DNA from 4 places in the Actinoplanes friuliensis DSM 7358 genome. Region 4 is predicted to be linked to each of the others. Evidence: riboswitches for the same ligand, from Rfam matches in the RefSeq annotation. Region 4 holds a riboswitch; each other region holds the start of a gene.
What was found. A riboswitch is a leader RNA that binds a small molecule or an ion and turns the genes downstream of it on or off. The one in region 4 is predicted to bind cobalamin.
Positions count from the first base shown of each region.

Region 1: linked by a shared signal. The riboswitch ahead of cobN (cobaltochelatase subunit CobN) and the one ahead of AFR_RS27055 (VWA domain-containing protein) in region 4 are both predicted to bind cobalamin.
Region 2: linked by a shared signal. The riboswitch ahead of AFR_RS35855 (ribonucleoside-diphosphate reductase subunit alpha) and the one ahead of AFR_RS27055 (VWA domain-containing protein) in region 4 are both predicted to bind cobalamin.
Region 3: linked by a shared signal. The riboswitch ahead of AFR_RS01565 (ABC transporter substrate-binding protein) and the one ahead of AFR_RS27055 (VWA domain-containing protein) in region 4 are both predicted to bind cobalamin.

Region 1 covers NC_022657.1:7,406,692-7,414,060, reverse strand. Annotated here, with positions in the region: gene AFR_RS34135 (precorrin-8X methylmutase) at 1-401, opposite strand, end outside; gene AFR_RS34130 (ferredoxin-like domain-containing protein) at 403-1,611, opposite strand; cobalamin riboswitch at 1,683-1,830, shown strand; gene cobN (cobaltochelatase subunit CobN) at 1,864-5,412, shown strand; gene AFR_RS34120 (hypothetical protein) at 5,532-6,362, shown strand; gene cobF (precorrin-6A synthase (deacetylating)) at 6,342-7,100, opposite strand; gene AFR_RS34110 (hypothetical protein) at 7,145-7,369, opposite strand, start outside.
Region 2 covers NC_022657.1:7,783,727-7,791,095, reverse strand. Annotated here, with positions in the region: gene AFR_RS35865 (aminotransferase class I/II-fold pyridoxal phosphate-dependent enzyme) at 1-444, shown strand, start outside; gene AFR_RS35860 (ribonucleotide-diphosphate reductase subunit beta) at 525-1,520, opposite strand; gene AFR_RS35855 (ribonucleoside-diphosphate reductase subunit alpha) at 1,521-3,914, opposite strand; cobalamin riboswitch at 4,051-4,259, opposite strand; gene AFR_RS35850 (UdgX family uracil-DNA binding protein) at 4,373-5,035, shown strand; gene AFR_RS35845 (GNAT family N-acetyltransferase) at 5,007-5,708, opposite strand; gene AFR_RS35840 (DUF3046 domain-containing protein) at 5,782-5,982, shown strand; gene recA (recombinase RecA) at 6,185-7,231, shown strand.
Region 3 covers NC_022657.1:314,923-322,291, forward strand. Annotated here, with positions in the region: gene AFR_RS01540 (hypothetical protein) at 100-411, shown strand; gene AFR_RS01545 (hypothetical protein) at 486-1,025, shown strand; gene AFR_RS01550 (metallophosphoesterase family protein) at 1,022-3,235, opposite strand; gene AFR_RS01555 (SLATT domain-containing protein) at 3,388-3,990, shown strand; gene AFR_RS01560 (TetR/AcrR family transcriptional regulator) at 4,031-4,600, shown strand; cobalamin riboswitch at 4,697-4,835, shown strand; gene AFR_RS01565 (ABC transporter substrate-binding protein) at 4,919-5,836, shown strand; gene AFR_RS01570 (FecCD family ABC transporter permease) at 6,085-7,158, shown strand; gene AFR_RS01575 (ABC transporter ATP-binding protein) at 7,158-7,369, shown strand, end outside.
Region 4 covers NC_022657.1:5,833,093-5,840,461, forward strand. Annotated here, with positions in the region: gene AFR_RS27045 (cobyrinic acid a,c-diamide synthase CobB) at 1-1,161, opposite strand, end outside; gene cobO (cob(I)yrinic acid a,c-diamide adenosyltransferase) at 1,155-1,754, opposite strand; gene AFR_RS27055 (VWA domain-containing protein) at 1,798-3,876, opposite strand; cobalamin riboswitch at 3,908-4,038, opposite strand; gene AFR_RS27060 (gluconokinase) at 4,465-6,036, opposite strand; gene AFR_RS27065 (hypothetical protein) at 6,086-7,369, opposite strand, start outside.

The DNA of each region.
Region 1 (7,369 bases), 1.6 Mb from region 4:
TTGCCGATCGCAACCACCGCGCCGGCGAGGCGGTCGCCCCACAGGTCGAGCGCTGCGGCGCTGCGGGTGTTGCCGAGCTGCGCCGCGAGGGCGGGCACCGTCGGGTCGCGCAGCGTACAGACGACCTCGTTGCCGGCCGGCAGTCGCTTGCGGGTGACCCCGGAGGCGACCATCTCGGCGTCGCAGAAGATCGGCGCGCCACCGAGCAGCGCCTTGCGTGCCGCGGTCACCACACCCGCGCTGTAGGCGATGTCGGGGACCAGGTCGACCATCCCGCACGCGTGGATCATCCGGACCGCGACCCTCGCCACGTCGGCCGGCAACCCCGACAGGTCGGCTTCCTCCCGGATCGTGGCGAACGACCGCCGGTAGATCTCCGCGCCGTCGTGCACGTACTCCATCTCAGCCCTTCCTCGCGGCGCCGACCAGCGCGCCCACTGCACCTGCCGGTGCGGAGCCGCTGAACTCCGGCGACCGCACCTCGTATCCCGTCCCGGTGGCCTCGACCCGCACGTGCGGCCCGGCCGGGCTCCCGCAACCGCGCTCACAACCGACCCAATGCACGGGCAGGCCCTCGCCCGCGGTGGTCGCGGCATCGGCGTCCGCGCGCACGTCGGCCAGCGATTTCGCGCAGCCCGGCCGCCCGGCGCAGGCGCTCACACCCACCCAGCGCGAGCCCGCCGACACCTCCAGCCCGGCGTCCCGCAGCGCTTCCACCCAGCCCTCGACCTCGGACGCGGGCAGATCGGGCACGACGATCCCGCGCCACGGCGTCACGACCAGGGCCGCGGCCCCCGACAAAACCTTCATCTGTACGGCGGTGAGGCGCCCCAGCGGCACCAGCGCACCGACGGCCCGGCGCCCGTCCGGCTGGGCGATGGCCCCGATCGGCTCGCGCACCGGCGGCCGAGTGAGGCGAACACGCTCACCCAGGCTCCGGCCCAGCGTGGCGGCAGTGCGTGCGGCGACCCGGGCCGGGCCGTCCGTCAGCTCCCGCACCCGCCAAGCCACACGATCCGCCCCTTGCTGCTGGGCGGTGCGCTCGTCCAGGAATGCGTGGGCGGCCGCCAGCAGCGCCGGGATCACCTCGCCGGTCGGCACCCGCAGGCCGGCGTCGGTGCCCGCGAAGAGGATCGCCACGTCGCCCTGATCGGGGAGCGGCAGCGCTGCCACGTCAGCCGGGAACGCCACGTCCCCCGCGCCGCTGTCGAGCGCAAAAAGGAACCTTCCGGGCAGCGACGCGAGCCGGGGATCCGCGCACAGCGCCTGGTCCAGTCCGGCCACGTCCGGGCCGCCGGCCAGTGGGGACGCGGCTATGTTGCGTACCAGCTCGTGGGTGTCGGAGGGCAGGAGGCCCGCCGAGCGCAGGCGGGCCGCGAGCTGGTCCACCGGAACGTCTTCGAGGGCTCTGAGCTGGAGATTGGCCCGGCTGGTCAGCTCGGCGTGGCCGTCACCCCACTGCTGGGCCAGGACCCGCAGCGCCGCCAGCTGCGCACCGGTCAGCCGCCCACCCGGCAGGCGGACGCGCGCCAGCGGCCCGTCGGCTGCGGCGTGCAACCGCAGGGCGCCCGGGCAGGCGTCCGCATCGGCACGTGGTGATGGCTGAGGCACGGCCCGGATACTACGGATCGGGCCCGACACTTTCCCGGCGACGGTCGGCATCGTCACACCGGCCACCCCGCCTTGACGTCACCCTCACCGGTCGCAAGAGTGGGAGTCCACGTGCGGCGACGCCGCGGAGGAAGCCGGTGCGAGTCCGGCGCGGTCCCGCCACTGTCACAGGGTCCTGATAGACCTTGCAGCCAGGAACTCCGGTCGCCGTGAATTCCTTCGACCCGGGGCGCGGACCCCGAGGGGAGAGCCGTGTTTCTGCTGCTGTCGACGTCCGACACCGACCTGCTGAGCGCCCGTGCCAGCGGCGCCGATTACCGCCTGGCCAATCCGGCCCGCACCGCGGTCGCCGACCTGCCCGCCCTGCTCGACGGGGCCGAGCTGGTCGTCGTCCGCATCCTCGGCGGGCGCCGGGCCTGGGAGGAGGGCCTCGACGCGCTGCTCGCCGGGCCTGTCCCGGTGGTGGTCCTCGGTGGCGAGCAGGCCCCCGACGCCGACCTGATGAAGCTGTCGACCGTGCCCGCGGGGGTGGCGGCCGAGGCGCACGGCTACCTGGCCTACGGCGGCGCGGACAATCTGGCGGCGCTGCACGACTTCCTCTCCGACACGATCCTCCTGACCGGTCACGGGTTCGCCGCGCCCGTGCCCGCGCCCGACTGGGGTCTGCTGCCGCGCGATGCCGCCGACACCACGGGCCCGACGGTCGCGGTGCTCTACTACCGCGCGCACCACATGGCCGGAAACACGAACTTTGTCGAGGCCCTCTGCCAGGCCCTCGAGGCCAAGGGCGCACGGCCACTGCCGATCTTCACGGCCTCCCTGCGTACGGCGTCACCCGAGCTGCTCGCCGAGCTGCGCAAGGCGGACGCCCTGGTCGTGACCGTGCTCGCCGCCGGTGGCACCAAGCCCGCGACCGTGTCCGCCGGTGGCGACGACGAGGCGTGGGACGTCGGCGTGCTCGCCGACCTCGACGTGCCGATCCTGCAGGGCCTGTGCCTGACCAGCAGCCGCGCCGCGTGGGAGGCCAGCGACGACGGTCTGTCCCCGCTGGACGCGGCGACGCAGGTGGCGATCCCCGAGTTCGACGGCCGGATCATCACCGTGCCGTTCTCGTTCAAGGAGATCGACCCCGACGGGCTCTCCGTCTACGTGCCGGATCCCGAGCGTGCCGCACGGGTCGCCGGCATCGCCGTCGCCCACGCCCGGCTGCGGCACATCCCGCCGGCCGAGCGGCGGATCGTGGTCATGCTCTCCGCGTACCCGACCAAGCATTCGAGGATCGGTAATGCCGTCGGGCTCGACACTCCGGTCTCGACGGTCCGCCTGCTCCAGGCCATGCAGGAGCGCGGTTACCAGGTCGGGGAGTTTCCGGGAGTGGCCGAGAGTGACGGCGACAAGCTCATCCACGCGCTGATCGCGGCCGGTGGTCAGGACCCGGACTGGCTGACCGAGGACCAGCTCGCCGGCAACCCGGTCCGCATCTCCGGCGACTCGTACCGTTCGTGGTTCGCGACGCTGCCGGCCGACCTGCGCGAGTCGATGGAGCAGCACTGGGGGCAGGCGCCCGGTGAGCTCTACGTCGACCAGGACGACATCGTGCTCGCCGCCCTGCGCGGTGAGAACGTCGTCGTGATGGTCCAGCCGCCGCGGGGTTTCGGTGCCAACCCGGTCGCGATCTACCACGACCCGGATCTGCCGCCGAGCCATCACTACCTCGCTGCGTACAGGTGGGTGGCCGAGGAGTTCGGCGCGCACGCGGTCGTGCACGTCGGTAAGCACGGCAACCTCGAATGGCTGCCCGGCAAGAACGTCGGCATGTCCGCCTCGGACGGCACCGACGCGGCCCTCGGTGACCTGCCGCTGATCTACCCGTTCCTGGTCAACGACCCGGGCGAGGGCACCCAGGCCAAGCGCCGCGCCCACGCCACCCTGGTCGACCACCTGATCCCGCCGATGGCCCGCGCCGAGTCGTACGGCGACGTCGCCCGGCTCGAGCAGTTGCTCGACGAGCACGCCAACATCGCCGCCCTCGACCCGGCGAAGCTGCCCGCGATCCGCGCCCAGATCTGGACGCTGATCCAGGCGGCCAAGATGGACCACGACCTCGGACTCGACAACCGCCCCGACGACGAGGAGTTCGACGAGTTCATCCTCCACGTCGACGGCTGGCTCTGCGAGATCAAGGACGTGCAGATCCGCGACGGCCTGCACATCCTCGGCGCCGCCCCGACCGGCGAAGCCCGGGTCAACCTGGTGCTCGCGATGCTGCGCGCCCGGCAGATGTGGGCCGGTCAGGTCGCCGCCCTGCCAGGTCTGCGCGAGGCGCTGGGCCTGGCCGAGGAGGCGTCCACCGCCGAGACCGACGCTGTCGAGGCGCAGGCTCACGCGCTGGTTGCCGCCATGGAGGAGCGTGGCTGGGAACCGGCTGCCGCCGCGGAGGTCACCGACGACGAGACGGTGGCGAACGTCCTGCGTTTTGCCGCCACCGAGGTGGTGCCCCGGCTCGCGCGAACGACCGACGAGCTGACCAACGTCCTGCACGCCCTCGACGGCGGATACGTGCCGGCCGGGCCGAGCGGCTCACCGCTGCGCGGCCTGATCAACGTGCTCCCGACCGGCCGCAACTTCTACTCCGTCGACCCCAAGGCCATCCCGAGCATGCTGGCCTGGGAGACCGGGCAGGCCATGGCGGAGTCGCTGCTCACCCGCTACCGCAGCGACTACGGCGACTGGCCGCGGTCCGTCGGGCTCTCGGCCTGGGGCACCAGCGCCATGCGCACGGCGGGTGACGACATCGCCGAGATCCTGGCGCTGATGGGCGTACGCCCGATCTGGGACCAGGCCTCACGTCGCGTGACGGGCATGGAGCCGATCACGCTCGACGAGCTCGGCCGGCCCCGCATCGACGTGACGGTCCGCATCTCCGGCTTCTTCCGCGACGCGTTCCCGCACGTGGTGGCGATGCTGGACGACGCCGTCGGCCTGGTCGCGGGTCTCGACGAGCCGCTGGAGCAGAACTTCGTGCGGGCGCACGCCCTCGCGGACGTCACCGCGGAGAAGACGTGGCGCCAGGCGACCACACGCATCTTCGGCTCACGGCCCGGTGCGTACGGCGCGGGCATCCTGCCCCTGATCGACAGCCGCAACTGGCGCGGCGACGCGGATCTGGCCGAGGTCTACGCCGTGTGGGGCGGTTTTGCCTACGGTCGCGGACTGGACGGCGTCGAGGCGCGGGGTGACATGGAAACCGCGTACCGGCGGATCGAGGTCGCGGCGAAGAACATCGACACCCGCGAGCACGACATCGCCGACTCCGACGACTACTTCCAGTACCACGGCGGCATGATCGCCACGGTGCGGGCGCTGACCGGGCGGGCGCCGGCGGCGTACATCGGCGACTCCACCAACCCGGACGCCACCAAGACCCGCAGCCTGACCGAGGAGACCGCCCGCGTCTTCCGCGCCCGCGTGGTCAACCCGCGCTGGATCGCCGCGATGCGCCGCCACGGTTACAAGGGCGCCTTCGAACTGGCCGCAACGGTCGACTACCTCTTCGGGTACGACGCCACCGCGGGCGTGGTCGCCGACTGGATGTACGAGCAGCTGGCCGCGACGTACGTCCTCGACCCGGAAAACCAGAAGTTCATGACCCAGTCGAACCCGTGGGCCCTGCACAGCATCACGGAACGACTGCTGGAGGCCGCGGACCGCAAACTCTGGGACTCTCCCGACCCGGACACCCTGGCCGCCCTCCAACAGGTCTACCTCCAGACCGAAGGCGATCTGGAGGGCGACGAATAACACCGGACTGGTTCACACTCCGCCACGCCTACGGCCGCGCGACGGACACACCGAAGCACCTCGAAGCCCTCGAGCACGGTGACCCCGAGGCGCGGCGGGCGGCGTTGGAACATCTCGAAGTGGCGGTGCTGCACCAGGGTTCCCCCGAAACGGCCGCGCCACCGGTGGTCCGCGCCGTCGGTGCGCTTCTCGTCGACGGCCGCGCCCACCCGGACGTGGTCGACGGCCTGATCGAGTTCCTCGGCTACGCCGGCCGATGCGTGCTGTATTCGGCCGAACTCGGTGAAGCCGTGGCCGAGGTCTATGCGGCGATACAGCCGATGCTCGAGTGGGGCCTGCCGTTTCCCCTGGCGGACAGCCTGGTGGCAATGGCTTGCACACCACTCCTGGCCGCGCAGCGTGCCGAGCTCGCCGCCGCGATCCGACGCCAGGCCGCCGAGTTTCCTCCGGGTCCCCTGGCCGCGCCGGGAGCGGCGGACTGGGTGCGGTTGCTGGCTGAGCTGGGTGAGGACGTTCGTGACCGGCTCGACGACCCGGATCCGGCGGTGCGGTTGCGGGCCGCGCTGGCCACGGAGGACGAGCCGGCTGCCCGGCGGATCATCCTGGCGGCGCTGCGGACGCCTCCACCGCGCGGCGTTCACGTGTCGGAGCTGGTGGGCGCGGCGATACGGGTGGCGGGAAGCTTCGCGGAGATATCCGAGGCCGCGTGCGCCGTTGTTGCCCGCGCACGGTGGACCGGGTTCGGGGACGACTGGGGGCCGCTGGTGGCGTTTGCTTTTCTGCGGCCGTACCGGGGTCGGTTGGACGACGCCCAGCGTGAGCTGGTCCGGGCGCTGGTGGCGAACGATGATCTGTGGGATCCGGCCAACGGCAGCGTCGGGCTGGTGTACCGGCAGGCCGGACTGCCCTACGACCGGGCAGAGTGCCGCTCAGCCCTGACGGCGACGTAGCAGGTAGGTGTCCATGATCCAGCCGTGGCGCTCGCGAGCCTCCGCACGCACCCGGCGAATCTCGTCGGCTACCTCGTCGAGCGGGCCGGAGACGAGCAGCTCGTCCTCGGTGCCGAGGTAGGCGCCCCAGAAGATGTCGACATTCGCCCCGTCGACCGTGCCGAACGTCTGGTGCGCGTCGAGCATGACCACTACGTCGTCCACGCCGGCCGGCCACTCCTCGGCCAGACGCCGGCCGGTCGTGACCTGGAACGGCTGACCGACCCGGTTCAGGCCGATCTTGTGCCGCGCGGCGAGGGTCGACACGCTGCTGACGCCGGGGATCACCTCGTACTCGAAGGTGGTCGCGCCACGCGCCAGGATCTCGTCCAGAATGCTGATCGTCGAGTCGTAGAGCGACGGATCACCCCAGACGAGGAACGCACCCGTCTCCTCGTCGAGCAGGTGCTCACTGATCAAGGCCTCGGTGACCTCGGAACGGCGGTGCCGCCAGTCGGCGATGGTGCCCTCGTAGTCGGCAGGGGCGCGGTTACGGTCGGGGTCGCGGCCCTCGGCGATGCGCCGGCTCGGACGGCCGTAAGCCTTGAGCATCTTGCGGCGCAGCTCGATCATGCTTTCCTTGGCCTCGCCCTTGTCGAGGAGAAAAAACACGTCGGTCCGGCCGATGGCCTTCGCCGCCTGCAGGGTCAGCTGGTCCGGATCACCCGCACCGATCCCGATCACGTAGATCTTCCGCACCCCAGCAGTCTGCCCCACACCGCGGACCTGTCACCGCGGGACCCTCATCGGCCGGTGACATCGCGGGCCCAGGAAGGGCTCGGCCGCGGTTTCACGACCACGCTCGCACCCGCGTCGACCAGGACGGCACCGAGCCGGTCGGCGCTCTCGCTGGTCAGGTCGTCCCAGACCGGTCGGGAGGGATCCTCGGCCCGCTGAAGTGCCTGACCAAAATCCAGGCCACCGTGCTCCCTCAGCTGCGCAACCACCTGAAAACGGTCCCGCCCGGG
Region 2 (7,369 bases), 2.0 Mb from region 4:
ATCGCGTTGCTGGCCGGCGACGAGGCGACGATCGCTCGCGTCGTCGGCCGGATGCGGATCGGCACCGGCTGGGTGTCCACAGTGCTGCAGCGTCTGTTGCTGAGGCTCTGGCGCGACGAGGACGTCACGGAGGAGATCGCCGCCGCGGGCAAGAGCTACGACCATCGGCGCGTCGCTCTGCGCGACGCCCTCACGGCGCGCGGTCTGCAAGCTCACGGCACCACAGGCATCAACATCTGGGTACGCGTGGAGGACGAGACCCGCATGGTGACGACCCTGCGCGACGCGGGTTATGCGGTGGCCCCGGGTTCGCTGTTCCGGGTCGACTCACCACCCGGCATCCGGCTGACGGTGAGCCCGATCGACGACGGGTCGATCGAAAGTCTGGCCGACGACGTGGCCACCGCCGCCTTCCCCGCGACGGTCCCCTCCCCGTCGCGATGACGTCAGCAGACTTCAGGCGACCGGGGCGAACCAGCACTGCCGCCCGTCGTACGGCGGACAGCAGTGCCGGCCCCGCTGACTTAGAAGTCGTCGTCGAAGCTCACGCTGCCGGTGACGCCGACCTGATAGGCCGACACCCGGCGTTCGAAGAAGTTCGACAGCTCCTGGACGTCCTGCAACTCCATGAAGGCGAACGGGTTCTGCGACCCGTAGATCGGCGCGATACCCAGCTGGGTGAGGCGGCGGTCAGCCACGTGCTGCAGGTAGGTCCGCATGTCGGTCAGCGACATGCCGGAGACGCCCTGCTCCAGCAGATCCGCCGCGAACTGCACCTCGCACTCGACGGCCTCGGAAAGCATGTCCCGGACCTGCTGTTCCATCTTGTCGTCGAAGAGATCCGGTTCCTCGGCCCGCACCTGCTCGACGACGTCGAAGGCAAAGGCCATGTGCATCGACTCGTCGCGGAAGACCCAGTTGGTCCCGGACGCCAGCCCGTGCAGCAGGCCGCGCGAGCGCAGGTAATAGACGTAGGCGAAGGCGCCGTAGAAGAACAGGCCCTCGATGCAGGCGGCAAAACAGATGACGTTGAGCAGGAACGCCCGCCGCTCGTCCTTGGTCCGCAGTTCGCGCAGCTCAAAAACGGAGTCGATCCAGCGGAAGCAGAAGTCGGCCTTGCGGGCGATCGACGGAATGTTCTCCACCGCGTCGAAGGCCGCAGCTCGCTCCGCCTCGTCCGGCACATAGGTGTCGAGCAGGTTCAGATAGAACTGGACGTGCACGGCCTCCTCGAAGAGTTGCCGGGAAAGATAGAGCCGGCCCTCGGGCGAGTTGACATGCTGGTAGAGGTTCAGCACGAGGTTGTTGGCGACGATGGTGTCGCCGGTGGCAAAAAAGGCGACCAGACGGCTGACCAGGTGCTGCTCGGCGGGCGAGAGCTTGGCCAGGTCGGCGAGGTCGGAATGCAGGTCGACCTCCTCGACGGTCCAGGTGTTCTTGATCGCGTCCTTGAAGCGGTCGAAGAAGTGCGGGTACTTCATCGGCCGCAGGGTCAGGTCCATTCCGGGATCAAGCAGCATTTACTGACACGCCTCACACGACTCGGGGTTCTCGAGGGAACAGGCCAGGGCTTCCTCGTCGGAGACCGGGGCGACGGCAACCGTCACCGCCGGTGCGACGGACACCGTGGCCTGCTGGATGCGCGTCGCGGGCCGCGAGCGCAGGTAGTACGTGGTCTTGAGCCCGGCTTTCCAGGCGTAGAGGTACATCGACGAGACCTTGCCGATGGTCGGTGCGCTCATGAAAAGGTTCAGCGACTGCGACTGGTCGATGTAGGGCGACCGTGCGGCGGCCACGTCGATCAGCGCCTTCTGCGGCAGCTCCCACGCCGTCCGGAAGAGCTCCCGGACGTCGGCAGGCAACGCCTCGATGCCCTGCACCGAGCCCTCCGCGCGCTTGATCTGCTCGCGCACCGCCGCCGTCCAGAGTCCGCGCGCCTTCAGCTCGCGTACCAGATAGGTGTTGATCTGGAGGAACTCGCCCGACAGGGTCTCCCGCTTGAAAAGATTGCTGACCTGCGGCTCGATGCACTCGTAACAGCCGGCGATGGAGGCGATCGTCGCCGTCGGCGCGATCGCGATCAGCAGCGAGTTGCGCAGCCCGGTGCCGGCGATCCGCTCCCGCACCGCGGACCACCGGGCAGTCTGCGTCGGGGTCACACCCCAGAGATCCGGTTGCAGGTCACCGCCGGCCGCCCTGGTCTCCGCGTACGCGGGGTGCGGGCCGAAGCGTTCGGCCAGGGAGGCCGAGGTCTCCAGCGCCGTCAGATAGATCTCCTCCGAGACGCGCGTCGAGAGCTCCTTGGCCTCGGCGGAGTCGAAAGGCAGCCGCAGCGAGAAGAACGCGTCCTGCAGACCCATCAGCCCGAGCCCGATGGGACGCCAGCGCGGGTTGCTCGCCGCCGCCTGATCACTCGGGTAGTAGTTGATGTCGATGACCCGGTCGAGGAAAACAACCGCGGTCCGCACCGTCTCCCGCAGCTTCTCCCAGTCCACGTCGCCGCCGCTCAGGTGTGCGCCGAGGTTGATCGAGCCCAGGTTGCAGACCGCCGTCTCGTCGTCGGAGCTGACCTCGAGGATCTCGGTGCACAGGTTCGACAGGTGGATGGTGTTGCCGGGGCGGCCGGTCTGGTTGGAGAGGCGGTTCGACGGGTCTTTGAAGGTCATCCAGCCGTTGCCGGTCTGCGCGAGTGTGCGCATCATCCGGCCGTACAGGTCACGGGCCTTGACGGTTTTGACCGCCTTCTTCTCCGCGATCCGGTAGGCCTGCTCGAACTCCTCGCCGTAAAGGTCCGGCAGGTCGGGGGCGTCGCTCGGGTCGACCAGCGACCACATCTCGTCGGCCTCGACCCGGCGCATGAACTCGTCCGGGATCCAGTTGGCCAGGTTCAGGTTGTGGGTGCGGCGGGCGTCCTCTCCCGTGTTGTCACGCAGTTCGAGGAATTCCTCGATGTCGGGGTGCCACGGCTCGAGGTAGACGCAGGCCGCACCCTTGCGACGTCCGCCCTGGTTGACCGCCGCGACGCTGGAGTCGAGCGTCCGCAGGAAGGGCACGATGCCGTTGGACTGGCCGTTGGTGCCGCGGATCAGGGCGCCGCGACCGCGCACCCGCGACCAGGAGATGCCGATACCGCCGGCAAATTTCGACAGCCGCGCCACCTGCTGGTACCGCTCGTAGATCGAGTCCAGCTCGTCCTTCGGCGAGTCCACCAGGAAGCACGACGACATCTGCGTGTGCCGCGTGCCCGAGTTGAACAACGTCGGCGAGCTGGGCAGATAGGCCAGCGACGACATCAGCCGGTAGAACGCGATGGCCTCGCCCGCCGACGTGGACAGGCCGCAGGCGACCCGCAGCAGCCAGTACTGCGGTGTCTCCACGACCAGGCGCGTCTCGGGGTGCCGCAGCAGATAGCGGTCGGCGACGGTCCGCAGGCCGAAATACTCGAACCGCAGGTCACCGGTCAGGTCGACGGCGTCGTCGAGCTTGCGGGCGTTCTTCGCGACAAAAGCAGCGGTCTCGTCGCCGATAAGCCCTTCCGCACGGCCGCGGGCGATGGACTGGCTGAAGCTCGCGATGCCCTGACCGCGGACCTCCTTGTCGACGAAGGCCGCCAGCAGCCGCGCCGCCAGCCGCGAATACTGCGGCTCCTCGCCGATCAGCTCCGCCGCCGTCTGGATCGACAGTTTGTCGAGCTCAGCCGTGGTTGCGCCGTCGTAGAGACCGCTGATCGTCTTGGTCGCCACCCGCAGCGGGTCGACCTCGTCGAGGTCGGCGACCCAGCGCTCGACCGCTTTGACGATCTTGTTGACATCCACCGACTCGGTGTCGCCGTTGCGCTTGCGAACCTGCATCGCATGTTTGCGTTGCTCGGGTACGCCCGGTTCGGACGCAGTCTTCTCCTGCGTGACCGTCATGAACACTCTCTCCTCGCGAGCCCGTTCCGAAGTGGTCTCCGGGCGCGCAGGAGGACGCCGGTGGACACGCCGATGTCGAGCGCGTACACCTCAGTGGCGTCGGCCGTCCCACGCGGCCTCGGACCACCGCACGCGGAAGCGTGCGGTGCGCTGGCAGGTCTTCGGACTCGCGGGCCTGACCGATCTCCGGTCTCCTACTGGCCGTCGCTTCCCAGGCCGGGGCCCAGTGCTGTTGACGGCGGTCGTTCCCACTCACCGCTGCGGGGCAGTCCCGGTTTTCCACCGGGTTCCCTCTTGCCTCGGACGTCCCGTCGGGACGTCCGAACCAGCTGCAGCAACACCATATCTAGGTGCGACTCGAAACGCGCAACCCCACATGTCGTGTCGGCGTGTCGAATCGTGCTCGTTCAGGTGAGGACTCACGCGTGGACCGGGCGGATGGGGGTAGAAACGTGTCCATGGCAACAACACAAGCCCCGCCGGGGGCTCAGGAGTTCGTCCCCGCCGATACGCACACCCTCGACGAGCTGAAATCCGCGGCGCCCGGATGCCGCGGCTGCGAGCTCTACGAGGACGCGACCCAGGTGGTCTTCGGCCGCGGTGCTGCCCACGCCCGCCTCGTTTTTGTCGGCGAGCAGCCCGGCGACATCGAGGATCAGCAGGGACTGCCGTTCGTCGGACCGGCCGGCCGGCTGCTGCGCGACGCGGTCGGCGACGCCGGCATCGACCCGTCGACGATCTACCTGACCAACACCGTCAAGCACTTCCGTTTTGAGCTCCGCGGCAAGCGGCGCATCCACCAGACTCCCGGTCCCGCGCACATCACCGCGTGCCGGCCCTGGCTGGTCGCCGAATTTTCCCTGCTCAAGCCGGATCTGGTCGTGGCGCTCGGCGCGACGGCGGCGAAGGCCCTCTTCGGACCGTCGTTCCGGGTGACGAAGTCCCGAGGCGAGCTGCTGCCCTGGCCTGCCTCGGCGCAGCGACCGCAGGACTTCCCCGTGGCCGAGTCCAAGGCGCTGGCCACGATCCACCCATCGGCGGTCCTGCGGGCCGACGACCGGGACACCGCCTACCAGGGCCTGGTCGACGATCTCAAGATCGCGGCAGCCGCTCTTTCTTGACCGGTACGCGCAACGACACAGTGGTGTTCTCCTTGCGCCGGACAAAACCGAGCGAGGTGAAAAGCCTGTTCGCCGGTGTGTTGGTGGCCATGGTGTGCAGGAACGGCCGCTCGCCACGGTCGTAGATCGCCGCCGCCAGGGCCCTGACCAAGCGGGCGGCATACCCCCGGCCGCGATGGGCGGGATCGGTGCACACCGCGCTGATCTCCGTCCAGCCGGGCGGATGCAGTCGTTCGCCCGCCATGGCGACAAGCCGTCCGTGCTGCCGGATGCCCAGATAGGTGCCCAGCTCGATGGTGCGGGGGCGGAACGGCCCCGGCTCGGTCCGGCTCACCAGATCGATCATGTCCGGAACGTCGGCGACCGTCAGGACAATGGCTTCGGAGTCGAGTGCTGCCGGCACCTTGCCATCGATGAGCTGGAACGCGGTACTGGTCCCGCGGATCTCCCAGCCGGCATCCTCGGGCGGTCGGGCGGAGATCGACATCTCCGTGCCGGGACCGGCGAGCTCAGCCAGGTCCTCCCAGGAGCGCGGATCGCCAGGATCGGCCAGAGCGAAGAAAGGTGCGACCTCCGGGTCGTACCTGCCGGCCTGCCCGATAATTCGCGCGAATCGGGCGTGCGGACCCGTCAGTGACGCCCAAGTCGGCTGGTCGAGAACATCGACTGTCATTCACAAATAGTGATGTGCGTCTCAGGGTGGAGCGCATCCGGGGCCGCCCTTGGACCGCGGGTACGCTTTTTCCGTGCGGTTGACAGACTTCTGGGGGCGCCTCGAGCAGGCGTTCGGCCCCGCGTACGCGAGAAGCCTCGCTACCGATCAGAGTTTTTCGGCGCTCCAGGGACGCACCATTGAAGAATCCATCGCTCAGGGTGTGGACACGGTGACTATCTGGCGAGCAGTGGTGGCCGCGTACCCCGATCGGGTGCCTTCCCGCCTGCAGTGACCCCTCTTTAGTACGTTTGTTCTGGCGTGTCACTCGTCTGTAGTACAAGTGTTCGGCTATTGTCCTCAGCGGCGTGGTCATCCACAGCTCACGGCCGGGCGGCCGTTTTCTGTCAGACCCAACGTCTAGCGTGACCCGCGTGGTGATGAACAGAAACTCTTCGGCGAAGACGCCTGGTAAGTCGAGTGCAGGGGTGGCGGACATGGTGGCAGGACCTGATCGGGACAAGGCGCTGGACCTTGCTCTCGCGCAGATCGACAAGCAGTTCGGCAAGGGCTCGGTGATGCGCCTCGGGGAACGGCCCGTCACGCAGATGGCCGTCATCCCCACCGGGTCCATTGCCCTCGACATCGCGCTCGGCGTCGGCGGTCTGCCGCGCGGCCGCGTCATCGAGGTCTACGGACCGGAGTCCAGCGGTAAGACGACGGTGGCCCTGCACGCGGTGGCCAACGCCCAGCGCAACGGCGGCATCGCCGCCTTCATCGACGCGGAGCACGCGCTCGACCCCGACTACGCCCAGGCTCTCGGTGTCGACACCGACGCCCTGCTGGTGTCCCAGCCGGACACCGGTGAGCAGGCGCTCGAGATCGCGGACATGCTGATCCGCTCCGGCGCGCTCGACATCATCGTCATCGACTCGGTGGCCGCGCTCGTGCCGCGTGCCGAGATCGAGGGCGAGATGGGCGACAGCCACGTGGGTCTGCAGGCCCGGCTCATGAGCCAGGCCCTGCGAAAGATCACCGGCATCCTGAACAACTCCGGCACGACCGCCATCTTCATCAACCAGCTCCGCGAGAAGATCGGCGTCATGTTCGGCTCGCCCGAGACGACGACCGGTGGCCGAGCGCTGAAGTTCTACTCGTCGGTGCGTCTCGACGTGCGCCGCATCGAAAGCCTGAAGGACGGCACCGACGTCGTCGGTAACCGCACCCGCGTCAAGGTCGTCAAGAACAAGGTCGCGGCGCCGTTCAAGCAGGCCGAGTTCGACATCATGTACGGCAAGGGCATCTCTCGCGAGGGCTCGCTGATCGATGTCGGCGTCGAGCAGAGCATCGTCCGCAAGTCCGGCGCCTGGTACACGTACGACGGTGACCAGCTGGGCCAGGGCAAGGAAAAGGCCCGCGAGTTCCTCAAGGAAAACCCGGACGTCGCGGCCGAGATCGAGAAGAAGATCCTGGAGAAGCTCGGCGTGGGCCAGACCACCGGCGACGCCGCCGGCGGCCCGGAGCTGCCCCCGGTCGACTTCTGATCGATGCGACCTCCGACGACGAGGCGATCCGCTGGTGCACCCGGCCTTCACGGGCCGGGTGACTCCACACCTGTCCACCCGCACAGCTGTCCGTCGGTGCGGTTCGCCGCACTGGCGGGCGGTCCTGCGCGCATTCCG
Region 3 (7,369 bases), 3.9 Mb from region 4:
GTTCTGCTGGTGGGGCGTCGGTCGTGTCTGTTGTGGCCCGAGTCGGGTTTACTATGCGTTCTCCCCGGGTGGTGGGGAGCGTGGTGAGAGGGAGTCCCCATGGGCGATGTCCGGTCCGAACCGGCTGCCGTGCTGGCCGAGGTCGCCGCCGAGCGCCGAGCACAGGACAAGAAGTGGGGTCTGCAGAATCACCCCGACGGCACCGGGCCGGCGTACGCCGCCGAGGCGGCGCTGGCGCGCAAGGAATGTGACGAGGCGGCCGCCACCGGAAGCCTGAGCTGGCGGCACATCCTGCTCGAGGAGGTCGCGGAGGCAACCGCCGAGGACGACCCGGAGGCGCTGCGCCGCGAGCTGATCCAGGTTGCCGCGGTCGCGGTCGCCTGGGCCGAGGCCCTCGATCGGCGGGGCTGAATTCCGCCGTTCCGCCGGGCCCGGAAAACGAAAAGACGACTCGCACCGACTTTCTTAGGCGAATAATGGCAGACGTGTCAGTCAATGGCGATTTGGCGCTCCAGGCAGAGTTGCCGGTTCTGATCCGCATCGCGGGCGGGCTGGCCAGGCATTGTGATCGCGCCGAGCACAACGAACAGGTCGACCGCGTCACCCTGCTGAGCGCCGCCGCCGACCTGCGGGAGATGGCCCGGCGGCTGTCGGGCGCGTTCGGCGTCAATCTGCAGCAGCGTTATGCGGAACGACTGGACACGTTGGAGTCCCGTCACCCGCTGCACGGTGTCGGCTTCGACGGCGGTGGTGCGGTCCGGGCGAGCAAAACCCTGCTCGACCTGCAGCGGGCCCAGCTCCGCCACGACGCGACCTATCACGCCGACGTGGCGGGACTGCCGAAATATTCTCAGCTTCGGCACTTCACGCTGCATCTCACCAAGCTCGTCGAAAAGCTGCTCGACGCGTCCGAGGGCACACAGCGCGAGGAATTTGTCCACGACGGCGTCCCCGACATCTTCATCTTCGGGATCAAACTCTCGACGGTCGCCAATGAACGCCTGTCCGAAGAGGTGTTCGGCTAGGCGGTCCGGTCCTGCGGCCCCTGTACGAGGTGCGGGTGATCGGGACTCTTCAGGATGCGGTTCACGGTCGCCAGCAGCCGGGTGACGAGCGGCTGCACCTCCCGGCGCCATTCTTCGTGCGTACGTTTGTAGTTGTTTCTGCTCTGCATCTTGGTGGCGAAGCTGACGTTCTGCTGATGCATCTGTTTCAAGCAGCTGATGATCTCCGTGACGCGGTCCTCGGTGCCGATGGCATGCGAGACGTTCTCGATCACCTCGGCCAGGGCCTGGAGGCCGAACGTCGCGACCGGATCGCCGTCGACGGTGGCGGTGAGGCCCGGCCGCCAGTCGTTGACCACCGCTGACCACTGGTCGACGAACGTGTCGCGGTCGGGGAAGTCGCGGGCGCACACCGACAGGGCGAGCCGCACCAGCTCACCGGGCTGTTCGTCAGCGACCTGGTCGATGCGCGGCACGGCGACGCGGGGGACCTTCTCCGCCACGACCGGGATCGCCGTGACGGTCGTGATCTCGCCCGGCTCGTACTGGGCGTCCAGGGCGCGCAGCTCCTCGAGCATGCGTTCCTGAAGGATCGCCAGCTCGGCGACGTTGATCGCCCACCAGTAGCGCATCTCCTGCTTGCGGAAGTACGCGACCACGTCGAGCCGGTCGCCGTCGACGACAAACTGGGCCAGGCAGAAGGCGGGATAGCGCAGATCGGTACCGTCGGGGTGATCACGCATCGGCTCGAGCAGGACCACGAGCGCCTTGCCGCTGGCCGGGTCACGCGACAGTGTCTGGGCGGCGGCGTCGAGCTGGTCACGGTTGCCGCCGTAGTTGTAGATGCGGGAGCCGTGGTTGAACGGCATGCCCCGGATCGGCGTGTGCCGCTGCCAGAGACCGGTCATCCGCTCGAACCAGTCGTCGTCGTTCGCCCGGCCGAGCGGCAGCGGCGGGTACGACGCCGGCCGGTTCAGCGCGGACTGCCCGTCGGTGAATCGGCAGATGAGCGGCGAGCGCGGCTGGATGCGATCCTTCGCGTACAGGTCGATGAGCTGCTCGTGCACGTCCTGGGCGGTGGTCCCGGTGATCTCGCCGGTCTCGGCGGGTTCGTCGTTGGCGATCCGGTACGACTCAGTGCGGAACGCGCTCACCATCAGCGGGATGCCGTTGCGGGTCGCGGGCACACTCTCGACGGTCACGCGGCGGGCAGCGAGGTGCTTGCCGTCGATCGTGAGCAGCTTCGCGACCTCACCGCCGTAGGCCTGGCCCAGGCCGACGGTGCCGGCGGAGCAGACGAGTAGTTTGCGGATGCCGTTGTTCAGGCCGCGCAAGCTGGGGCGGTAGCGGTCGGCGTAGATGTGCTCGACGTGCTTGTGGCCGTGCAGCAGCAGGTCGATGTTGTTGCCGGCCAGGAAGTCGCGCACCTCGCCGAGGTTGGTCAGCGCCTCGAACGGCTTGACCTCCTCGTCCGGGCTGATCGGCAGCAGCTGGTGATGCATCACGGCGATGCGGACCGCGCCCTCGGGTGCGAGCTCGCGGAGGGCGTCCGAGGCGTGTCGCTGCTGGTGAGGGCCCAGGCGGGCGATGTCGAAACGCCCGCGCAGCTTCCAGTCGTCCAGCAAAGTCCTGAGGTCGGGATCCGTGCCGGCCCGGCTGTCCAGCGCGGCGTAGGCGGCCCGCACCTCGGGTGTGGTCTCCATCTCGACGCCGCAGTGATTGGCCGTGTTGAGCCCTACGAGGACAAAACTGCCGTCTTCGGCGACCACCGTCGGCGGGTGCGGGGGCGCACTCGGCATCTCCCCGTACCGGTTGAAGTCGATCCCCTCGAGGAGCGGTGTGCGGTAACCGAGAGTCCGGAGCCTGAGGAACTGCTCGTAGCGCTCCGCGCTGGAGGGCGCCGAATACCACCGGACGTCGTGGTTGCCCGGCACCACGAGGATCTTGTCGGGGTCGGGGAGGACCGGGCCGAGTTCCTCGAGGGTGCGGGGCAGCAGGTCGAAGCCGTCGGCGCGCCCCTGGTAGGTCACGTCTCCGCTGATCACGACCGCGTCGAGGGGGCGACGTCCACTGGCGAGGGCACGGCCGAGCTCACGGAGAGTCGTCCGGATCAGCTCGGTCCGGCGTACGCGGTCTTGCAGGGGAATGACATTGATCTTGTGATCGCCGACCGTTTCGCGATCGTCGGGTGGGGAGAGGTGAAGGTCGGAGAGATGAAGGATGAGGCTCATGTCACCCTCCGAGTTGGCCTATTCGCTTTCCGTGCTATTGATCGTAAGGTTTGCGCAGAGTAGGCGCCAGTACACGGAAGGTGGCCAAGGTGTCTGCCTAGTCATGAGTAAGGTTGACGCGTGTCAATCCCTGACGGAAAAGGTGGTGTGCCATGGGGAACCGCCGCAAGCGTGATCTGCAACCGGCCGCGATGCCTGTGCCGACCGTCGAGGATTGGCGGGATCCGGCGGCGACATTGGACCGTCTGCGCGTCTGGGCCGAGGAATCCGCGTCCGAGGCGAGGGACTGGTATCTGCGCGACAAGGCGGTGAAGCGGGTCGGATCGCGGTCGTTGCGGGTCCTCGCCATCCTCTTCGCGGTTGTCGGCGGAATAGCGCCGTTGCTGGCAGCCACCGCTGATCGCAGCGCCAATTGGGGCTACATCATGCTGGCGCTCGCGGCCGGCTGTGTGGCTTTCGACCACTTCTTCGGCCTGTCCTCGGGCTGGATGCGCGACATCACCACAGCCCGCGCACTGGAAAGGCGGCTCGCGGCGTTCCGTTTTGCCTGGACGGCTGCGAATGCGGAAGCCGCATTCGGCGCTGATGCCACCACCATCAAGATCGGCCTCGACCTGATCGAGCAATTCACCACCGATGTCGCGGACCTGATCGACGCCGAGACGGCCGAATGGCTCTCCGAATTCCGGACGAACATCACCAACTTCGTGACGCGCGATCCGCAGCTGCCCGCGGGCGGGGAGCAGCGTTCTTGAACTATGTGAGTTAGCCTACTGGTTATGAATGGTAGCCAACGTGCCTAGGGCTGGTCTCAGTGCCGACGCGGTGGTCGCGGTCGCGCTGACCCTGGTCGACGAGAAGGGCCTCGAAGGCCTGAGTCTTGCAGCCGTCGCCGACCGGGCCGGTGTTGCCGCGCCGTCGCTCTACAAGCACGTCGGCAGCCTGGCCGACCTCCGCGACCTCATGGCGCTGCGCGTGTTGCGCGACGTCACCGCCACCCTCTCGACCGTGGTGATGGGTCGCAGCCGCGACGACGCGGTGGCAGCGCTGATGCAGGCATACCGGTCCTATGTGGTGACGCACCCCGGGCGTTATGCCCTGATCCCGTTCGACCCGCTGCGCCATGAAGCCCTGGCGGAGGCGAGCGGCGCGCTGCTGGGCGTCTTCTTCGCGGTGCTGCGCGGGTACGGTCTCGACGAGTCGGAGACGACCCACGCCACCCGGCGCCTGCGGGTCACAGCCCACGGCTTCGCCGACATCGAGGCCAACGGCGGATTCGGCATGGGTGAGGACGTCGATACCACGTTCGACCAGGTCGTGGCCATGGTCCTCGCCAGCCTGCCGCGCACCGACGTCACGGCCTGACGCGCCGGGCCACTCACGCAGCCCTTTCTCGGCGGGAGCGACGGTCCGTACCCCGCACCCGGCTACGACCGGAATTGGACCTTGAGGGTCTTCGGTTTTTCTGTCGGACCGGTGGGCTAGTTTCGATGGGACCGCGTCGCAGCGAAGCCGGTGGGATTCCGGCGCTGTCCCGCAACTGTGAGCCCCGCCGTGCCCGGGGTGAAGCCAGGTCGCCTGCGCGTCGGTCGCGATTCAGCGCTCCCGGGGAGGGGCGCCTCGCGGGCCGGTGACATCTCCGGTCGGCGAAGCACCACAGCCTCGGCCGACAGGAGGACCAGCATGAAAAGGATGTTGACGGCAGTCGTTGCGACGGCTGCCTTGCTGCTCAGCGGTTGCGGCTCGGAAGAGCCTCCCAGCGCTGCGCCGTCGAGTGGCAGCGCGGCCTATCCGGTGACGGCCGGCGGCGTGACGCTGGCCCAGCGACCCGAGCGCATCGTGTCGCTCGGCCCGAGCGCGACCGAAATGCTGTTCGCCATCGGCGCCGGCCCGCAGGTGGTGGCGGTCGACGACCAGTCGACCTACCCGGCCGACGCGCCGAAGACCGACCTGTCCGGATTCAAGCCCAATGCCGAAGCTATCGCGGCCAAGAACCCCGACCTGGTCGTGGCCACCGACGACCTCAACAAAATCGTCGACCAGCTGGGCAAACTCAAGATCCCGGTCCTGCTCGTCCCGGCGGCCAAGGTCCTCGACGACACCTACCGCGAGATCGACGAGCTCGGCCGCCTGACCGGTCACCAGACCGAAGCAACAGCCCTGACCGACCGCATGCGCACCCAGATCGACAAGATCGTCAAGGGCGTACCGGCCCGCCCGTCCAAGCTCACGTATTACTACGAGCTGGACCCGGCGCTCTACACCGCGACGTCGAAGACCTTCATCGGCTCGGTTCTGGGGCTGTTCAGCCTGGAGAACGTCGCTGACCCGTCCGACGCCGACGGCTCCAAGGGCGGTTACCCGCAGCTGTCGCCGGAAGCCCTGATCAAGGCCAACCCCGACCTGATCTTCCTGGCCGACACCAAGTGCTGCCAGCAGTCACCCGCCACCGTCAAGGCCCGCAAGGGCTGGTCGGCGGTCACCGCCGTGCAGAAAGACCAGATCGTGTCGCTGGACGACGACATTGCTTCGCGCTGGGGCCCGCGCGTGGTGGACCTGGTGCAGTCGGTCGCCGATGCGGTGTCCAAGGTCCCGGCGTGACCGACCGGCCCCGGCCGGCCGATTCCGCACCGCAGGCTGACCGGTCACCCCCGACCGATCAGCCCGCGGAAAGCACTGCCTTGCCAGGGGTCGATGGCTCAACTGGGGTCGGCGGGTCTGGGCAGGATGACTCGTCACACGGGATCGGTCGCTCGGCCGGGGCTGGTGATTCTTCACCTGGGTTCAGTGGCTTGGCCGGAGGTCACCTGGCTGCGCAGGCTGATTCCTTTTCTGAGGTCGACCGGCTTCTGGATGGTGGTGGTCGGTCCTCTGTGCGGGGAGCGCGGCCGGCGGGGCTCCGGGTCGGGTGGTTGGTCGGTGGGGTTGTGGCTTTGGTGGTGACGCTGGTCGCCGGGATTGCCTTCGGGCCGGTCACGTTGCCGCCTGCCGGGGTTGCGGCTGAGCTGCTGAATCTTGTGCCGGGGGTGCGGATTCACAGCGGGCTCAACGAGCGGGAAATCGCGATCATCACCGAGCTGCGTCTGCCGCGGGTGGTTCTCGGGCTGCTGGTCGGGGCCATGCTGGCGCTGGCCGGGGCGGCGTACCAGGGCGTTTTCCGCAATCCCCTCGCCGATCCGCATCTGCTCGGGGTGGCGGCGGGGGCTGGGCTCGGGGTCACGGCGGTGATCGCCTTTCGGAACGCGGCGGGTGACGCGACCGCGAACCTGCCGGTGAGTGTTCCGCTGGCCGCTTTTGTGGGTGCGATCGTTGCTGTTGCGCTGACCTGGCTGCTCGGTGGGGCCGGCGGCCGGGCGCGGAGTCCCGCGACGCTCATCCTGGCCGGGGTGGCGGTGTCCGCCTTTCTGGCCGCCGCGCAGACCTACCTCATGCAGCAAAATGTGGAATCGCTGCGTGAGGTGTATTCCTGGCTGCTCGGCCGGCTCGCCACCGCGGGCTGGCATGACGTGCTGCTCCTGCTGCCCTACGCGGCGGTGACCGGTGCGATCGTGCTCTCGCAGCGCCGCGAGCTTGACGTGCTGACCGTGGGGGACGAGGAGGCGACGAGTCTCGGGCTGCACCCTCAGCGCAGCCGTTACCTGCTGATCGTCGCGGCTTCGCTGGGGACTGCGGCGGCCGTGTCGGTCTCGGGGCTGATCGGGTTTGTCGGCATCATCGTGCCGCACACGTTGCGGCTGCTGGCGGGGCCGAGCTACCGGTCGATCCTGCCGCTGTCGGTGCTGTTCGGCGGGGCGTTCCTGGCGTTGACGGATCTGTTCGCGCGGACGGTGGCGAGTCCGGCGGAGATTCCGATCGGTGTGGTGACGGCGTTTTTCGGAGCGCCGTTCTTTGCGATCGTGCTGCGGAAGAGCCGGGTCTCGTGATCCGCGTCCGTGGTCTGCGGGTCGAACTCGGTGGCTCGGTGATCGTCGACGGTGTTGACCTCGACGTCGCCGAGGGTGAGTGGGTCACGATCATCGGGCCGAACGGTGCGGGCAAATCCACCGCGCTGCGGGCCATCGGTGGGCTGCTGCGCTTCAGCGGCGAGATCAGCCTGGGCGGCACCACGATCAACCAGCTTTCCCGCCGCGAACG
Region 4 (7,369 bases):
CCCGGTGATGCGCGAGCCCGCGCGGTAGAGCGGACTGTCGGTCAGGGCGACCGCATCGCGGTAACCGAGGGTCAGGGTCGGCGTCATGGCGGCATCCGCGTCGAGGACACCACACATCGGGGCGTCGTCCAGGGTGCGGCAGAGCCACAGCAGGCCCGCACACTCGGCCACGATCGGCAGGCCCACCGCGGCCAGGGAGGCGACGGCGAGGCGGAGCGGCTCGTTGGCCGAGAGCTCCGCGGCGTACACCTCGGGGAAGCCTCCGCCGACGACCAGGGCACGGGTGCCGTCCGGCAGCTTCTCGTCGCGGAGCGGGTCCACGGTCACGACTTCCGCTCCCGCTCCGGCGAGGAGTTCGGCCGTTTCCGCGTACGCGAAGGTGAAAGCCGGACCACCCGCGATCGCAACGATCGGACGGCCCGGCACCGGGTCGGGGGCGATCGGGGTCCACGGTGTCACCGGCAGCGACGGCGCGGAACGGGCCACGGCGAGCACGGCGTCGAGGTCCACCGAGGCCGTGACCAGCGACGCGAGGGCGGACACCGAGGCGAGGGCCTCGGATCGGCGTTCGGCGGCGGGGACCAACCCGAGGTGGCGGGAGGGGGCGGCCACCGCGTCGGCGCGGCGCATCGCCCCCAGGACCGGGGTGCCGACCTCCTCGCAGGCCTCGCGGAGGATCGCCTCGTGACGGTCCGACCCGACCCGGTTGAGGATGACACCGGCCAGGCGCACCGAACCGAAGCTGCGGAAGCCGTGCACCAGCGCGGCCACCGACCGGCCCTGCGCAGCGGCGTCGACCACGAGGATGACCGGCGCGTCGAGCAGACCGGCGACGTGGGCGGTCGAGCCGGTGTCACCCGCCCCGGTACGCCCGTCGTAGAGGCCCATCACACCCTCGACCACCGCCAGGTCGGTGCCGGCCGAACCGTGCGCGAACAGCGGGCCGATCAGCTCCTCGCCGACCATGACCGGGTCGAGGTTGCGGCCCGGGCGGCCCGCCGCGAGCGAGTGGTAACCCGGGTCGATGTAGTCCGGCCCGACCTTGAACGGCGCGACCTTCAGACCCCGGGCGGCAAAGGCGGCCAGCAGCCCGGTGGCCACCGTGGTCTTCCCGTGTCCCGACGCCGGCGCTGCGATGACAACACGCGGGATGCTCACCATTCGATGCCCTGCTGACCCTTGCGACCCGCGTCCATCGGATGCTTGACCTTCGTCATCTCGGTGACCAGATCGGCCGCGGCGAGCAGATCCGGGTGCGCGTCCCGGCCGGTGATCACCACGTGCTGGGTGCCGGGCCGGTCGGCGAGGGTCGCGACGACGTCCGCGACGTCGACCCAGCCCCACTTCATCGGGTACGTGAACTCGTCGAGCACGTAGAACCGGTGCGTCTCGGCGGCCAGGTCCCGCTTGATCTGCGCCCAGCCCTCGGCGGCCTCGGCGGCGTGGTCCCGCTCGGTGCCCGCCCGCTGGATCCAGGACCAGCCCTCACCCATCTTGTGCCAGGCGACGGTCGCGCCGCCGGTCTGGCCCAGGGCCTTGAGGGCGGCCTCCTCGCCGACACGCCACTTCTCGGACTTCACGAACTGGAAGACCCCGATCGGCCAGCCCGCACTCCACGCACGCAACGCCATCCCGAACGCGGCCGTCGACTTGCCCTTGCCGTGTCCGGTGTGGACAGCCAGCACGGCCTGGCGCCGCCGCTGCCGGGTGGTGAGCCCGTCCTGCGGCACGGTGGTGACCTGTCCCTGCGGCATCAGGCTGCCTTCCTCATCGGTGCGGTGCGGTGCATTTGCAGCATCAGGCAGCCTTCCCGATCGGTGTGTTGCCCGCGGCCAGGGCGTCGAGCGGCATCACGTCCGCTTCGAGTGCGGCGGCGAGGCGACGGGCCAGACCCAGCCGGATCGGCCCCGACTCACAATCGACCACCACCGCGGCCACGCCGGCCAGGGCCGGCGCGACCAGTGCCGGATCGGGCCCGCTGGTAGCCCGCCCGTCGGTGACGACGATCAGCAGCGGGCGACGGCGAGGATCCCGCCGCCGCTCGATCGCGATGGTCGCGGCCGCGGCCCGCAGCCCGGCGGCGAGGGGGGTACGCCCACCGGTCCGCAGACTCGCGAGCCGCAGCACCCCCACCTCGTGACTGGACGTGGGCGGCAGCACCTGCTCCGCCGTCCGGCCCCGGAAAGTGATCATCCCGACGCGGTCCCGCCGCTGATAGGCGTCGCGCAGCAACGAGAGCACAGCCGTCTTCACGACGGTCATCCGCTTGCGCGCCGCCATCGAACCGGAGGCGTCGACGACAAAAAGCACCAGGTTGGCCTCACGCCCGACGTGCACGGCCTCCCGCAGATCCCGCGGCTGCACCACCTGCGCGCCCGCCGTCAGCGCCCCACGGTGAATGGCGGCGCGGAGGGTCGCGGGGAGGTGAGGTGCTCCGGCGAGCTTGCCGCGCGGAATGCGGGAGCCGACCACACGGCCCCGCCGGGCGAAAGCCGGTGACCGACGACCGGCGTGACCGCCCTCGCCACGGGCGGCGATCCGCAGAGCCCGCGGGCGGTAGGCGGCACCGGCCTGGACCGCCGCGGCACCCCCGGACGCTTGCCCCTCTTTCGGGGTGCCGTCACTCGATCGGGAGTCGTCGCCACGCTCGGAGGCGTTACTGCTGTCCGGGCTGCTGCTGCCGTCCGGGCCGTTGCCGCTGTCCGGGCCGCTGCTGTCCGGGCCGCTGCTGTTCGGGCCTCCGCTGCTTTGCGGGCGGTTGCTGCTGTCCGGGGTCCCGTTGCTGTCGGGGCCACCGCCGGAGTCGGGGCCGTTGTCGTCCGGGCCGCCCGACGGCGGCTGCGGGTCGTCGTCCGGATCGTCGTCCATGCCGGCCTGGTCGAGGGCTTCTTCGAGGCGCTCCTCGTCCGTACCGGGCGGGTCGAGCGGGTCCTTGCGGCGCCGGTGCGGCAGAGCCAGGCGGGCCGCGTCACGGATGTCGTCGGCGGTGACCCGGTCGCGTCCGTGCCAGGCCGCCAGTGCCACCGCACAGCGGGCGACCACGATGTCCGCGCGCATCCCGTCGACCCCGTAGGCCAGGCAGACCCGGGCGATGCGGTCCAGCTCGGTGTCGGGCAGCAGCACCGACGGCACCGCCTCACGAGCCGCCAGGATCCGCGCAGCCAGCGCGGTCTCGTCAGCCGCGAACCGCGCCGCAAAAGCATCCGGCCCCGCCTCGTACGCCAGCCGCCGCCGCACCACCTCGGCCCGCAACTTGGCATCCCGCGGCGCCGACACGGTGACAACGAGGCCGAACCGGTCGACGAGCTGCGGCCGAGGCTCACCCTCTTCGGGGTTCATCGTCCCCACCAGCAGGAACCGCGCCGCATGCTTGACCGACACACCGTCCCGCTCGACGTGGGCACGCCCCATGGCGGCCGCGTCCAGCAGCAGGTCCACCAGGTGATCCGGCAGCAGATTGACCTCGTCGACATACAGCGCACCCCGGTGCGCGGCGGCGAGCAGACCCGGCTCGTAAGCCTTCACCCCGTCGGCCAGCGCCCGCTGAATGTCCAGCGTCCCGACCACCCGATCCTCGGTGGCCCCGACCGGCAACTCGACCAGCGTCGCCGGCCGATGCCCGTGCGGCGCCCCCGGCTCGTGCGGCCCATCAGGACACCCCGGGTCGGGCGCGGCAGGATCACAGGCGAACCGGCACCCCCGCACCACATCAACCTCGGGAAGCAACGAAGCCAGCGCCCGGACCACGGTCGACTTCGCCGTGCCCTTCTCCCCACGCACGAGCACCCCGCCGACAGCGGGCGAAACAGCAGTCAACAACAGCGCAAGCCGCAAATCGTCAAGTCCGACGACAGCAGAGAACGGGTACGGCGTCACGCCCGGTCCTTTCCGCGGGTCCGCGCCCACGTGCAGAAGGTGCGAGCGGCCGGAGTCTCCTGACTTCCAGGGGCGTGAACCCCCGGTCACAGTGGCGGGACCGTCCCGGTCTCCCACCGGGTTCCTCCACTGCCGCTCGCGAGCCACTCTTTCTCACCCCCACCACCCCGTCAACGTGGGGGTGGGGATACTCACGACTTCGGCCGGCCGCTACTGATGACGATCAAAATCTTGAAGGTCATGTCGTAGGTCCGTGCCGGGTACAGACCGTCGCTCCCGCCGTTTGCCGGCTCCGTGCTCCCAGACCAGCCCCGAACCCCGGCCGCTCGCTCGCCCGGGTCCGCCATCAGCGCAGAGCAACCGGGCCCGACAGACCCAGCCGACGTTCGCGGCTGCCGCCCAGCGGCCGGCATCAGCCCTGTCTGCCGATGCCACCCGCTCAGAAAGACCCGACCGGTCAGCAACCAACCGGCGCCGCGGACCGGTCGAGGGTGAGGCAAGGCGGTCGCACGGACCAACCGCGCCCGCAAGCGAGGCCTGGCAGGCGGGCGCGCAGCGGTGGTTGGGCGGCCAGGCAGTGGTCGTGGGTCAGGTGGGGTTGGGGACGGCTTTTTCGGTGCCGGGGAGGGGTTCGGGGGCGATCTTGTCGAGTTCGGTGAGGACGTCGGTGACGGCGAGGGCTGAGCGTTCGACCAGGGGGCGGAGGCGGCGGTAGAGGGCGGCGTCCGACTCGTCCGGGCGGGTGTGGTCGTTGATGCCGATCATGGCTGCGGCCTGGTCCAGGTCCGGGAGTTCGCCGAGGGCGTGGCGGGCGAGGAGGCAGGCGCCCAGGGCTGTGCCTTCCGGGGTTTCGGCGACGGCTACGGGGAGGTCGAGGGCTGAGGCGAGGATGCCGACCCAGAGTTCCGAGGCCACCGCGCCGCCGGTGGCGCGGACCTCGGTCATGGCGATGCCCTCGTCGGCGAAGGTGTCGCGGACCAGGGCCAGTTGCTGGCAGACGCCTTCGACGGCGGCTCGGACGAGGTGGGCGCGGCCGTGTTCGCGGCGGAGGCCCAGGTAGGCGCCGCGCATGCCGCCGCGCCACCAGGGGGCTCGTTCGCCGAGGAGGTACGGGAGGCAGAGGAGGCCTTCGCTGCCGGCGGCGATCTCGGCGGCTTCGACGAGGAGGGCGGCGTCGCGGACGTCGGCGTCCTCGCCCTCGGCGGCCGGGCGGTCGAAGCTGCCGGCGAAGGTCTCCCCGGCCCAGCGGACCACCGACCCGGCGTTGTTGATCGCGCCGCCGACGACCCAGTGTTCCTCGGTGAGGGCGTAGCAGAACAAGCGGCCGGCATTGTCCGCGGTGGGGCCGTTGACGATCGTGCGCAGGGCGCCGCTGGTGCCGAGGGAGACAGCCGCGACGCCCGCGGGGGTGGCGCCGACGCCGAGGTTGGCGAGGGGGCCGTCGGCCGCGCCGATGATCAGGGGGATTTCCGGGGGCAGGCCGGCGGCGGAGGCCACCTCGGGGCGCAGGCGCAGCCGGTGGGTGGTCGGGACGACCTCGGCGAGCTGGTTCTCGCGGACGCCGGTCAGTGACAGGGCCTCGGGGTCCCAGTGGCGTTCGTGGATGTCGTACATGCCGGTGCCGGAGGCCAGGGACAGGTCGAGGAGGAAACCCTCGGCGGCGAGTCCGGCCAGGACCACTTCCTTGACGCCGCCCCAGCGCGGGGTGTCGCGCACCTTCGCCGGGTCGTTCGCGTTCCACCAGGTCAGCTTGGCGAGGGGTGACATCGGGTGGACCGGGGTGCCCGTCCTGGCCTGGAGGCCTTTGGCACGACCGGCGGCGTTGATCTCGTCGGCCTGGCCGGAGGCGCGGTTGTCGGCCCAGGTGATCAGGGGGCCGAGCGGGGCGCCGTTCGCGTCCATCGGGGCGAGGCCGTGCAGGAAGGCGCTCAGGCCGATGGCGATGACCCGGTCGCCCTGTGCGGCGGACTCCTTGGCCACCGTGACGAGGGCTTCGATCGCCGCGTCGCGGAGCTTGTCCGGGTCGAGTTCGGCCTGGCCCGGCCCGGGGACCGAGAGGGGATAGTGCACGCTCGTCATGGCCCGGACCTCACCGGCGGGGCCGGCGGCGATCGCTTTTGTCGCGGTGGTTCCGGTGTCGATGCCGATGACGACGTCCATGCAGACCCTCCCTGGTCGATGACGGCCGGTGGGCCACTGGAGAATCACCCTAACCGCGCAACGGCACCAGCACCGGGCGCGCACCCGCCCGGGTCACTTCGACCTCGCGGGCAGCGTCCGGCAGCAGCGCCGCGTCACCCGTGACCGGCAGCCAGCCACCGGCCCGGGTCCGGTAACGCAGAGTCGCGTTGCCGGCCGCGACCACCACACCTTGCCTGTCGGGAAGCCGCACCTGCAGGGTCAGGGCCGCGCCGGGATCGGTGAAGCCGTTCAGGACCGCGTCGGGGGTCTCCAGCTGCAGGAAGACGCGGCTGCGGCCGTCGGGTGCCGTCAGCGTCTGCACGACGAAGCGGCGGCGGTCGGCGGTCGCGCCCCGGATGAGCCAGGTGTCGACTGCGGGGGTGATCCAGTAGCCGTACGTGTCCGCGTACCCCTCGCGGGTGGAGAGGTCCCACGGGCCGAGACCGTCACGGTCGAGGTCCGCGTCGGCGGGCCAGGCGCGGTCGCGGCCCGGCAGCCGGCGGTCGAGGCGTTCGGAGCCGGACCACCCGGAGCCCGGACGCCCGCCGCCGGCCGCCTCGATCAGCGCGGACTGGTTGGCCAGGCCGACGGCGAGGCTGCCGGCGCCGTCGCGGCGGCCGGCGCGGACGGCGATCTGGACCGAGGTGTTCTGCTTGCCGGCCGTAGCGAAGAAGACGCCGTCGTGGGCCCGGAAGTCCGGTGCGGTGAAGGTACGCCTGATCCGGCCGCCGGCGTCGTAGGTGAGGCTCGGGGAGTACCGGGCGTCGCGGCCGTCGTCGAGGATCATCACGACGTCGCGGTCGGGGCCGAGCAGGGCGACCGCGGAGTTCGACGCCAGGGTGAGCATCTGTTCGAGGGAGATGACCACCGGGCCGGCCGGTGTCTGCTCGACGAAGCCGATCATGCCGTAGTCGATCTGCCCGATCGGCGACGCGACCTCCTCCCGCACCCGCTGCGCGACGACCGCGGCGCGGCTGTCGTGCGGGGCTGTCCCGGCCCAGACGACCTTCGGCTCGCCGACCAGGCGCTTGCTGCCGACGTGGTCACGCCAGGCCGCACGGACGCTGTCCAGATAGGCGGTGTCCTCCCGCAGGTCACCCCGCGTCGGACCGTCCAGCAGCGGTGAGGCCACCGGTGCCCGCCGGTCGCCGTGGTCCCTGGACAGGCCCACACCCGCGGCCGATCCGGCGACGACCGTGGCGAGTCCGGCGCCGAGCACCGCGCGGCGGCGGACGACACGGCGGTGCCCGCCGGCGCGGACCCGCTCGAGCAGGTCGGGCGGCGAGGACAGGTCGCCGGTGGCGCGTTCCAG